DNA from 3 places in the Kosakonia pseudosacchari genome. Region 3 is predicted to be linked to each of the others. Evidence: predicted binding sites of a transcription regulator. Region 3 holds the regulator's gene; each other region holds the start of a gene.

Region 1 (3,282 bases), 630 kb from region 3:
AGTTACCCTGGGTTTTGTTATCGCCTTTCAGCGCCCGTGTCAGGTTTATCGCTTCCTGCGCCATCTGGGCATTCAGCTGTTGCAGGTTGCGAATTTCATGTGCCAGCGTGTGGCGTTCACGCGCTTCCTGACCAAAACTCTCCTGCACCTGACGGCGAAAACCATCAAGTTGCTCGCGCAGCGGCGTTAGCAGACCGTTCAGGCTTTGCCGGTTTTGTTCATCCACGCGGCGATTGCTCTGCTCGAAGATACGATTAGCAAGATTTTCAAACTGTTCGCTCAACCGCTGCTCGCTGCTGTGCATCTGGCGTAGCTTCTCTTCAGCATGCAACTGAGTAGATTCAAGCCGGGTCGTCACTTCGCGTAAATCCGCTTCCAGCGAGCTATTGATATGTTGCAGGCTACGCAGCTCGTTATTGAGCAACCCGCACTCTTCGCGCCAGTGTTCGTTTTGGGTTATCTGCTGCCGGGCGGCGCTCAGTTCGCTAAAGACATCACGCTGCTCCGCGAGCAGATCCGCCTGCTGCTGCGCCCCTCGCCAGCTTGCTGCCAGCCAGCCGACCAGTAAACCCGCCAGCGCAACGGCTGCCATGACGATGATTGAAGTGTCCACCACGTCCCCTTAGTGATAACGCCTGTAGCGGAGGATTGTGCTGTATAAACGTCCAGTTTGGAAGGGGTTTTCCTGCGAAGCAGTACGCAAAAAGAAAAGGCCGAACGCATCGGCCTTTGCAAAAGGGAAGGCGAATTACAGAAGACGACGCGCCGCTTCCACCACGATTTTCACCGCGTGGCTTTCGGTCTGCTTCATGGTTTCCGCATTCGGGATCTCTTGCTGGGTGCGGTTTACAATCACACCGGCAACCATGCCTGCACGCAGCCCCTGGCTTGCGCACATGGTCAGCAGCGTGGCGGATTCCATTTCATAGTTCATCACGCCCATGGACTGCCACTCTTCCATGGAACCTTTAAAGCGGTTCACCACGCGACCAGAGAAGGTGTCGTAACGCTCCTGGCCTGGGTAGAAGGTGTCGGAAGAGGCGGTAACGCCGATATGTTTCGTTGCGCCAATCGCATCCGCTGCGGCAACCAGCGCGGTAGTGCACTCAAAATCCGCCACCGCCGGGTACTCCATCGGTGCAAAGTGCAGGCTCGCGCCGTCAAGGCGCACGGACGCGGTGGTGATCAACACGTCGCCAACATTAATGTGCGGCTGAATCGCACCGGTGGTGCCCACACGCAGGAAAGTGCGGATGCCAAGCTGCGCCAGTTCTTCAACGGCGATAGAGGTTGACGGGCCGCCGATGCCGGTGGAACAAACGATAACCGGTTTGCCATCCAGCTCTGCGCGCCAGCTGGTAAATTCGCGGTGAGATGCCAGTTTGACCGGCTTATCCATCAGCGCGGCGATCTTTTCCACACGCTCCGGATCGCCAGGGACGATGGCCAGCGTAGCCCCTTGTAAATCGTTTTTGGTGAGGCCGAGATGAAAAACATCAGACTTGGACATAACAGACTCCTCTGTGGTCGGTTTTATCAGTAGAGGCAAAAAGATACTTTACAGAAGGCACGGATATAATTTCGTGACTGATATCACCATGAATAAAACTGATTGCATTTCATTTCCATAAATTAGTGATTTACATCACATTAACACGACACATCCCACAACTCAGCAGCAAAGATAGTCTACGGCACGGTGATTTGCGCGCGCGGCAGGCCTTCCCGTCTATAGTTATTGAAGCGCTAAAAAAGGTATGGAGAATGCCATGACAACCAACAACACACCAGGCTTTGCACCTGCGGCTTCACCTCTCGCTTCAACCGTTGTTCACACGCCGGAAGACGCCTTAATCGCAGGCGAAACGTCTATTCCGACACAGGGCGAAAATATGCCCGCTTTTCACGCCCGACCGAAAAATGCCGAAGGCCCATTGCCGATTGTCATTGTGGTGCAGGAAATTTTCGGCGTGCATGAGCATATTCGCGATCTGTGCCGCCGTCTGGCACTGGAAGGCTATCTCGCCATCGCGCCGGAGCTCTATTTCCGTCAGGGCGATCCAAATGATTTCGCCGATATTCAAACCCTGCTAAGCGGCCTGGTAAGCAAAGTACCGGACGCGCAAGTGCTCGCCGACCTGGATCATGTCGCCAGTTGGGCAGCGCGCAACGGCGGGAACGCGCATCAGCTGTTAGTGACCGGTTTTTGCTGGGGCGGACGCATCGCCTGGCTGTATGCCGCGCACAATCCGCAGTTGAAAGCCGCCGTCGCCTGGTATGGCAAGCTGGTGGGGGAGAAATCGCTCAATTCTCCGCGTCACCCGGTGGATATCGCCACTGAACTTACCGCGCCAGTGCTCGGTTTATATGGCGCACAGGATACCGGTATTCCGCTGGAGAGTGTGGAAACCATGCGCCAGGCGCTCAGAGCCGCGAACGCCAAGGCTGAAATCATCGTCTACCCCGAAGCGGGTCACGCGTTTAATGCGGACTACCGCCCAAGCTATCACGCAGAATCCGCCGCCGATGGCTGGCAGCGGATGCTGGCATGGTTTGCGCAGTACGTTAAAAAATAAGTTTTTTTGCGCCGCCGGCTTCACACCGGACGGCGCGGTAAGGCTTACTGCTGACGCAGGTTCTGCGCGGCTTTCACCATATTTGCCAGCGCGCTACGGGTTTCCGGCCAGCCGCGGGTTTTCAGGCCGCAGTCCGGGTTCACCCACAAGCGTTGTGCGGGGATGCGCTGCGCCGCTTTTTGCAGCAGCGCTTCGATCCACTCAACGCTCGGGACATTCGGCGAGTGAATGTCATACACGCCTGGACCGATTTCGTTCGGGTACTCAAACTCTTCAAACGACTCCAGCAATTCCATATCCGAACGCGAGGTTTCAATAGTGATCACATCGGCATCCAGCGCGGCAATGGAATCCATGATGTCGTTGAACTCGCAGTAACACATATGGGTGTGGATCTGCGTGTCATCTTTCGCTACCGCCGCGTTAATGCGGAAGGCTTCCACACCCCACGCCAGATAGGCATCCCAGTCGCTGCGACGCAGCGGCAAGCCTTCGCGCAGTGCTGGTTCATCAATCTGGATAATACCAATCCCCGCCGCTTCCAGATCTGCCACTTCATCACGCAATGCCAGCGCGATTTGTTTGGCGATGGTTTCGCGGCTTACATCTTCGCGCGGGAATGACCAGCAAAGAATGGTCACCGGGCCGGTCAGCATGCCTTTCACCGGTTTGTCAGTCAGCGACTGCGCATACTTCGCCCACTCCA
Region 2 (3,282 bases), 1.2 Mb from region 3:
AAAAAAGCCACTTCATTGAAGTGGCTTTTTATTTTCCGACGGTAAACCGGCTTACAGCAGATCGCGGAACAGCGTTTTCTTCAGCGCCAGCTCAACGCCGCGCACTTCCGCCATCCCTTTCAGGCGACCAATCGCCGAGTAACCTGGGTTGGTTTTCTTACGCAGATCGTCCAGCATCTGGTGACCATGATCCGGGCGGAACGGGATCGGACGCAAATCGCCGGCTTTCTTGCGGCGCTGCTCTTCGGTCAGAATGGCGGCAACCACCGACACCATATCCACATCGCCCTGCAAATGCGCGGCTTCATGGAACGTTTTCGGGTTATCTTCGCGACAGGTTGAACGCAGGTGCGTGAAGTGAATGCGATCGCCAAACGTCTCGATCATCCGCACTAAGTCGTTATCTGCACGCACACCGTATGAACCTGTGCACATCGTGAAACCGTTATTGATGCTGTCTACCGCTTCTTTCAGCCACTGCATATCTTCAAGAGTAGAAACGATACGCGGCAGGCCGAGGATCGGGCGCGGCGGATCGTCCGGGTGAACCGCCATACGCACGCCCACTTCCTGCGCAACCGGCACAATAGCGCGCAGGAAATAGGCCATGTTTTCACGCAGTTGCGCTTTGTCGATCCCGTCGTATTCCGCAAGGCGCGCATGGAACTGCTCAAGGGTATAACCCTCTTCCGCGCCAGGCAGACCAGCGATGATATTGCGCGTCAGCTTTTCGACTTCCGCTTTAGTCATGGCGTTGAAGTAAGCCTGCGCCTGGCGCTGCTCTTCTTCGCTGTAGTCAGCTTCTGCGCCTTTGCGCTTCAGGATATGCAACTCAAACGCGGCAAAAGCAATCTGGTCAAAACGCAGCGCTCTGGAGCCGTCCGGCAGTTCATATTCCAGATCGGTACGCGTCCAGTCGAGGATCGGCATAAAGTTGTAGCACACGGTGTCAATACCGCAGGCTGCCAGATTGCGAATACTCTGCTGGTAGTTGGCAATCCAGGTATCGTACTGCCCGGTATGGGTTTTAATATCTTCATGCACCGGAATACTTTCGACCACCGACCAGACCAGCCCTTTTTCCGCCAGCAGCGCCTGACGCGCTTTGATCTCGTCAACCGGCCAGACCTGGCCGTTCGGGATATGGTGCAGTGCGGTCACGACGCCCGTCGCGCCTGCCTGACGCACATCATCAAGCGACACCGGATCGTTCGGTCCATACCAACGCCAGGTTTGTTCCATTGCCTTACCCTCTACAAAGTTGTTATACCAATACACACAAACATATGACGACTACCATACATGCTTAATTGCAGCGGTCAAATCTTCCCACAGCAATGATTGATCCAGCTCACATTCCCCGGATAATTACGGCATACCAATTCTTTTTGCTGTCATATAACTTTACACTGCGCATTGTTAATTATTGGTTAATCAGGTGTATATAGATGAAGACAATCGCCTCCGTAACGCTGCCCGCCAGCGTACAGCAACCCCAGTATGACCGCACACAACTGCGCTCGCGAATTGTGCACTTTGGTTTTGGCGCATTTCATCGCGCGCATCAGGCACTGCTGACCAACCGGGTGCTTAACGCGCAAGGCGGTGACTGGGGGATCTGTGAAATCAGCCTGTTCAGCGGCGATGTGCTGATGTCCCAGTTACGCGAGCAGAATCATTTATACACCGTGCTGGAAAAAGGGGCGGAGGGAAACCAACCGATAATCATTGGCGTGGTGAACGAATGCCTGAACGCGAAACTCGACTCGCTGCCCGCCATTATTGAAAAATTTTGCGAACCGCAAGTGGCGATTGTTTCCCTGACCATCACCGAGAAAGGCTATTGCATCGATCCTGCCAGCGGCAAACTGGATCTGCATCAGCCGCGCATCGAACACGATCTCCAGCACCCAGGCGAACCGCACTCAGCGCCAGGGATTCTGGTTGAAGCGCTCTCCCGTCGCCGTGAACGCGGGCTGCCGCCCTTTACGGTACTCTCCTGCGATAATATTCCCGATAATGGACATATTGTTAAAAATGCCGTACTCGGAATGGCGCAAACCCGCTCACCGGAACTGGCGCAGTGGATAGAGGAACATGTAAGTTTCCCGGCCACCATGGTGGACCGCATTGTTCCGGCGGCAACAGATGAATCACTGGCGGAAATTGGCGAAGCACTGGGGGTATTTGATCCGTGCGCCATCAGTTGCGAGCCGTTCATTCAGTGGGTAATTGAAGATAATTTCGTTGCCGGACGTCCCGAATGGGAAGTAGCTGGCGTACAACTGGTGCAGGATGTGCAGCCGTGGGAGCAGATGAAGTTACGTATGCTCAATGGCAGCCACTCTTTTCTGGCCTATCTCGGTTACCTGGCAGGCTTCGCGCATATTAATGACTGCATGCAGGATGATGTCTTCCGCACGGCGGTGCGCCGCCTGATGCTCCAGGAACAAGCCCCGACGCTGCGTATTACCGGCGTTGATCTTACCGCCTATGCCGATAGCCTGATCGACCGTTTTGCTAACCCGGCGCTGAAGCACCGTACCTGGCAAATCGCCATGGACGGCAGCCAGAAGCTACCGCAGCGTATGCTGGACGGTGTTCGGGTACATTTGCAACGAGAAACGCAGTGGCCGCTGTTAGCGCTGGGCATTGCGGGCTGGATGCGCTACGTCAGCGGCGTGGATGACGCCGGTAACAGTATTGATATTCGCGATCCGCTGGCGGATAAAATTCACGCGATTGTTGAAACCAGCAGCGTTGATGAACGCGTAATGGCACTGCTGACGCTCAAAGAGATTTTCGGTAGCGACCTGCCGCTCAACCCGACGTTTGTTAATGCCATTAATGACGCATGGCAGATGCTCATCACCGAAGGTGCGCATGCCGCGGTGAAACGCGCACTCGGTAATTAACAATTTCTGCTACTAAAGCGGACGGTTAGTGCTTTTACGCCGTCCGCGCCCTTCTCTTTTCGCACTTTTTTCGCCAGGATCGTCAGTCATGTTTAAATTTTGTTGACGCCTGGAGCTCTTGTGACCAAAACCAACCTCATCACCGGCTTTCTCGGAAGCGGTAAAACCACGTCGATTTTGCATTTGCTGGCCAATAAAGACCCGCAGGAAAAATGGGCCGTGCTGGTGAATGAATTTGGTGAAGTCGGCATTGATGGCGCGCTACTGGCTGACAGCGGTGCGCTGCTAAAAGAGATCCCGGGCGGATGTATGTGCTGTGTGAATGGCCTGCCGATGCAGGTGGGTCTCAATACGCTGCTGCGCCAGG
Region 3 (3,282 bases):
GATGGAGGATTACATCAATTTTATTACGCCGCAATTTTCCCGTACGCACATTAACTTCCAGCGTGTCCCTACGGTGGATACGTCTAATCCGTTCGCCGCGAAAGGTATTCCCTCACTGGACGAAAGTTTTGTGGTGATCCACTTCCGTAACCTGGAAGGGATTGATTACCCGTGGTTGCTGGCGATGCTGCAAGGCTCGTTTATTTCGCATATGGATACGCTGGTGGTGCCTGGCGGAAAAATGGGGCTGGCGATGGAGTTGATTATGACGCCGCTGGTGCAACGGCTGATGGAAGGCAAAAAGATCAAATAATGCAGAAAGCCCGGTAAGCAACACGCTGCCGGGCTTTTCGCATCAGGCTTCGATAACTTCGTAAGAGTGGGTGATGTTCACCGCTTTTTCGAGCATCAACGCCACCGAGCAATACTTCTCCGCGGATAAATCCACCGCACGGGAAACCGCCGCGTCCTTCAGCGCTTTACCGGTGACGATAAAGTGCAAATTGATGTGGGTAAACAGGCGCGGCGCTTCTTCGCGACGCTCTGAAGTCAGCTTCACTTCGCAGTCGGTCACGTCATGACGCCCTTTTTGCAAAATAGAAACCACATCGATAGCGCTACATCCGCCCGCCGCCATCAACACCATTTCCATCGGGCTTGGTGCTTTGTCGCCGGAGTTACCGTCCATCAGGATTTGGTGGCCCGAGGCGGACTCACCGAGGAACGTTAACCCTTCAACCCATTTCACACGTGCCTGCATTTTCTTCACTCCGGAGTAGCAATTTTCTTTACAGATTACGCGTACATAACAAAACTCGCAACGGAAGGCGACCTGCGTCATGCTGAAGCGAGACACCAGGAGACAGGCGGTAAAAGCTATGCTAAAACACTCTGGATGCTACAGAGATAAATGGATGTTACGCATGTATGCATGACATCATACTTTAGAGACCGCAGATGACGCTGACGGTCCACTTCCCTGGATGCGGGAAGCTTAGATTGCAACCCCAGACGTAGGGGCTCATCCTGTGTCTGAGACAGCTTATAACAGAGGATAATCGCGCATGGTGCTTGGCAAACCACAAACAGACCCGACGCTTGAATGGTTCTTGTCTCATTGCCACATTCATAAGTACCCGTCGAAGAGCACGCTGATTCACCAGGGTGAAAAAGCGGAAACGCTGTACTACATCGTTAAAGGCTCAGTGGCAGTGCTGATCAAGGACGAAGAGGGTAAAGAGATGATCCTCTCCTACCTGAACCAGGGAGATTTTATCGGTGAACTGGGCCTGTTCGAAGAGGGTCAGGAGCGCAGTGCATGGGTACGCGCTAAAACGGCTTGTGAAGTGGCTGAAATCTCGTACAAAAAATTCCGTCAGTTAATCCAGGTTAACCCGGATATCCTGATGCGTCTTTCCTCGCAAATGGCGCGTCGCCTGCAGGTCACTTCAGAAAAAGTGGGTAACCTCGCCTTCCTGGACGTAACCGGCCGTATCGCGCAAACGCTGTTAAACCTGGCGAAACAGCCAGACGCAATGACCCATCCGGACGGCATGCAAATTAAAATTACTCGCCAGGAAATTGGTCAGATCGTCGGTTGTTCCCGTGAAACAGTGGGCCGCATTCTCAAAATGCTCGAAGATCAGAACCTGATCTCCGCCCATGGTAAAACCATCGTCGTATACGGAACGCGTTAATCTGTAAAACGGCGCAGCTTACACGCTGCGTCGTTTTTCTTCCCTCATGTGGCGCAGGCTGATTTATCACCCCGAAATCAACTACGCACTGCGACAAACGCTGGTGTTATGTTTGCCTGTGGCGATTGGCCTTCTCGTTGGTCACCTGCAACAAGGTCTGCTGTTTTCCCTCGTTCCCGCCTGCTGCAACATTGCCGGGCTTGATACGCCGCATAAACGTTTTTTCAAACGCCTGATCATTGGCGGAACCTTGTTTGCAGGCAGTAGCCTGATGGTGCAATTATTGCTGGCGAAAGATCTCCCGCTGCCGCTGATCCTCACCGGACTGACGCTGGTTTTAGGCGTGACCGCCGAAATCAGTGCGCTGCATGGCCGCCTGCTTCCCGCTTCACTGATTGCCGCTATTTTTACCCTCAGCCTTGCCGGCAACATGCCGGTATGGGAACCGCTGCTTATCTATGCGCTGGGCACATTGTGGTATGGGCTGTTCAACTGGTTCTGGTTCTGGATGTGGCGCGAGCAACCGCTGCGCGAATCCCTCAGCCTGCTCTACCGGCAACTGGCAGATTACTGCGAAGCGAAATACAGCCTGCTGACGCAGCACGCCGACCCGGAAAAAGCCCTGCCGCCGTTGCTTGCCCGCCAGCAAAAAGCGGTGGATATGATAAGCCAGTGCTACCAGCAACTGCATATGCTGGCAGCCAATAAACACAACGATTACAAACGGCTACTGCGGGTTTTCCAGGTGGGGCTGGATCTGCAAGAGCACATTTCGGTGAGTTTACACCAGCCGGAAGAGGTGCAGAAACTGGTGGAACAAACCCACGCCGAACAGGTGATCCGCTGGAACGCGCAAACTGTCGCCGCTCGCTTACGTGTGCTGGCAGACGACATTCTCTATCACCGCTATCCCACGCGCTTCAACATGGATAAGCAGATCGGCGCGCTGGAAAAAATCGCCCGCCAGCATCCGGATAACCCGGTCGGTCAGTTCTGCGCCTGGCATTTTAGCCGTATCGCGCGCGTCTTGCGCACTCAACGCCCGCTCTATGCTCGCGATCTGATGGCGGAAAAGCAGCGGCGCTTGCCCCTTTTCCCGGCGCTGAAAAGCTATTTATCACTGAAATCTGCGGCGCTGCGTAATGCCGCACGGATAAGCGTCATGCTCAGCATCGCCAGCCTGATGGGCAGCGCCCTGCATTTACCGAAACCCTACTGGATCATGATGACGGTGATGTTTGTTACGCAAAACGGTTATGGCGCAACGCGCGTTCGCATTGTCCACCGGGCGGCGGGCACCATTGCGGGGCTGGTGATTGCCGGAGCTACATTGCACTTTCATGTTCCCCTCGGTTTTACGCTGGCCGCAATGCTGATGATTACGCTGGTCAGTTATCTCATTATTCGGAAAAACTACGGCTGGGCGATGGTGGGTTTTACCATTACCGCCGTCTACACCTTGCAGTTGCTGACGCTAAATGGTGAGCAGTTTATTGTCGCCCGGCTTATTGATACGTTGATTGGTTGCCTGATCGCTTTCGGCGGCATGGTCTGGCTGTGGCCGCAGTGGCAAAGTGGCTTACTG

Evidence for each region. The regulator CRP, encoded in region 3, controls carbon source genes, mostly activating them, when cyclic AMP is high. The targets are predictions, from matches to a motif close to ATGTGANNNNNNTCACAT.
Region 1: udp (uridine phosphorylase) is a predicted target of CRP. The motif match lies at 1,634-1,651, and genes of this name have one in related genera.
Region 2: uxuA (mannonate dehydratase) is a predicted target of CRP. The motif match lies at 1,340-1,357, and genes of this name have one in related genera.

The regions. Positions count from the first base shown of each region.
Region 1 covers NZ_CP063425.1:197,468-200,749, reverse strand. Annotated here, with positions in the region: gene rmuC (DNA recombination protein RmuC) at 1-613, opposite strand, end outside; gene udp (uridine phosphorylase) at 749-1,510, opposite strand; gene IP581_RS00940 (dienelactone hydrolase family protein) at 1,770-2,576, shown strand; gene metE (5-methyltetrahydropteroyltriglutamate--homocysteine S-methyltransferase) at 2,621-3,282, opposite strand, start outside.
Region 2 covers NZ_CP063425.1:3,231,387-3,234,668, forward strand. Annotated here, with positions in the region: gene uxuA (mannonate dehydratase) at 52-1,242, opposite strand; gene IP581_RS15235 (mannitol dehydrogenase family protein) at 1,449-2,915, shown strand; gene IP581_RS15240 (CobW family GTP-binding protein) at 3,036-3,282, shown strand, end outside.
Region 3 covers NZ_CP063425.1:4,478,607-4,481,888, forward strand. Annotated here, with positions in the region: gene IP581_RS21365 (phosphoribulokinase) at 1-313, shown strand, start outside; gene IP581_RS21370 (OsmC family protein) at 356-760, opposite strand; gene crp (cAMP-activated global transcriptional regulator CRP) at 1,065-1,697, shown strand; gene IP581_RS21380 (YccS/YhfK family putative transporter) at 1,744-3,282, shown strand, end outside.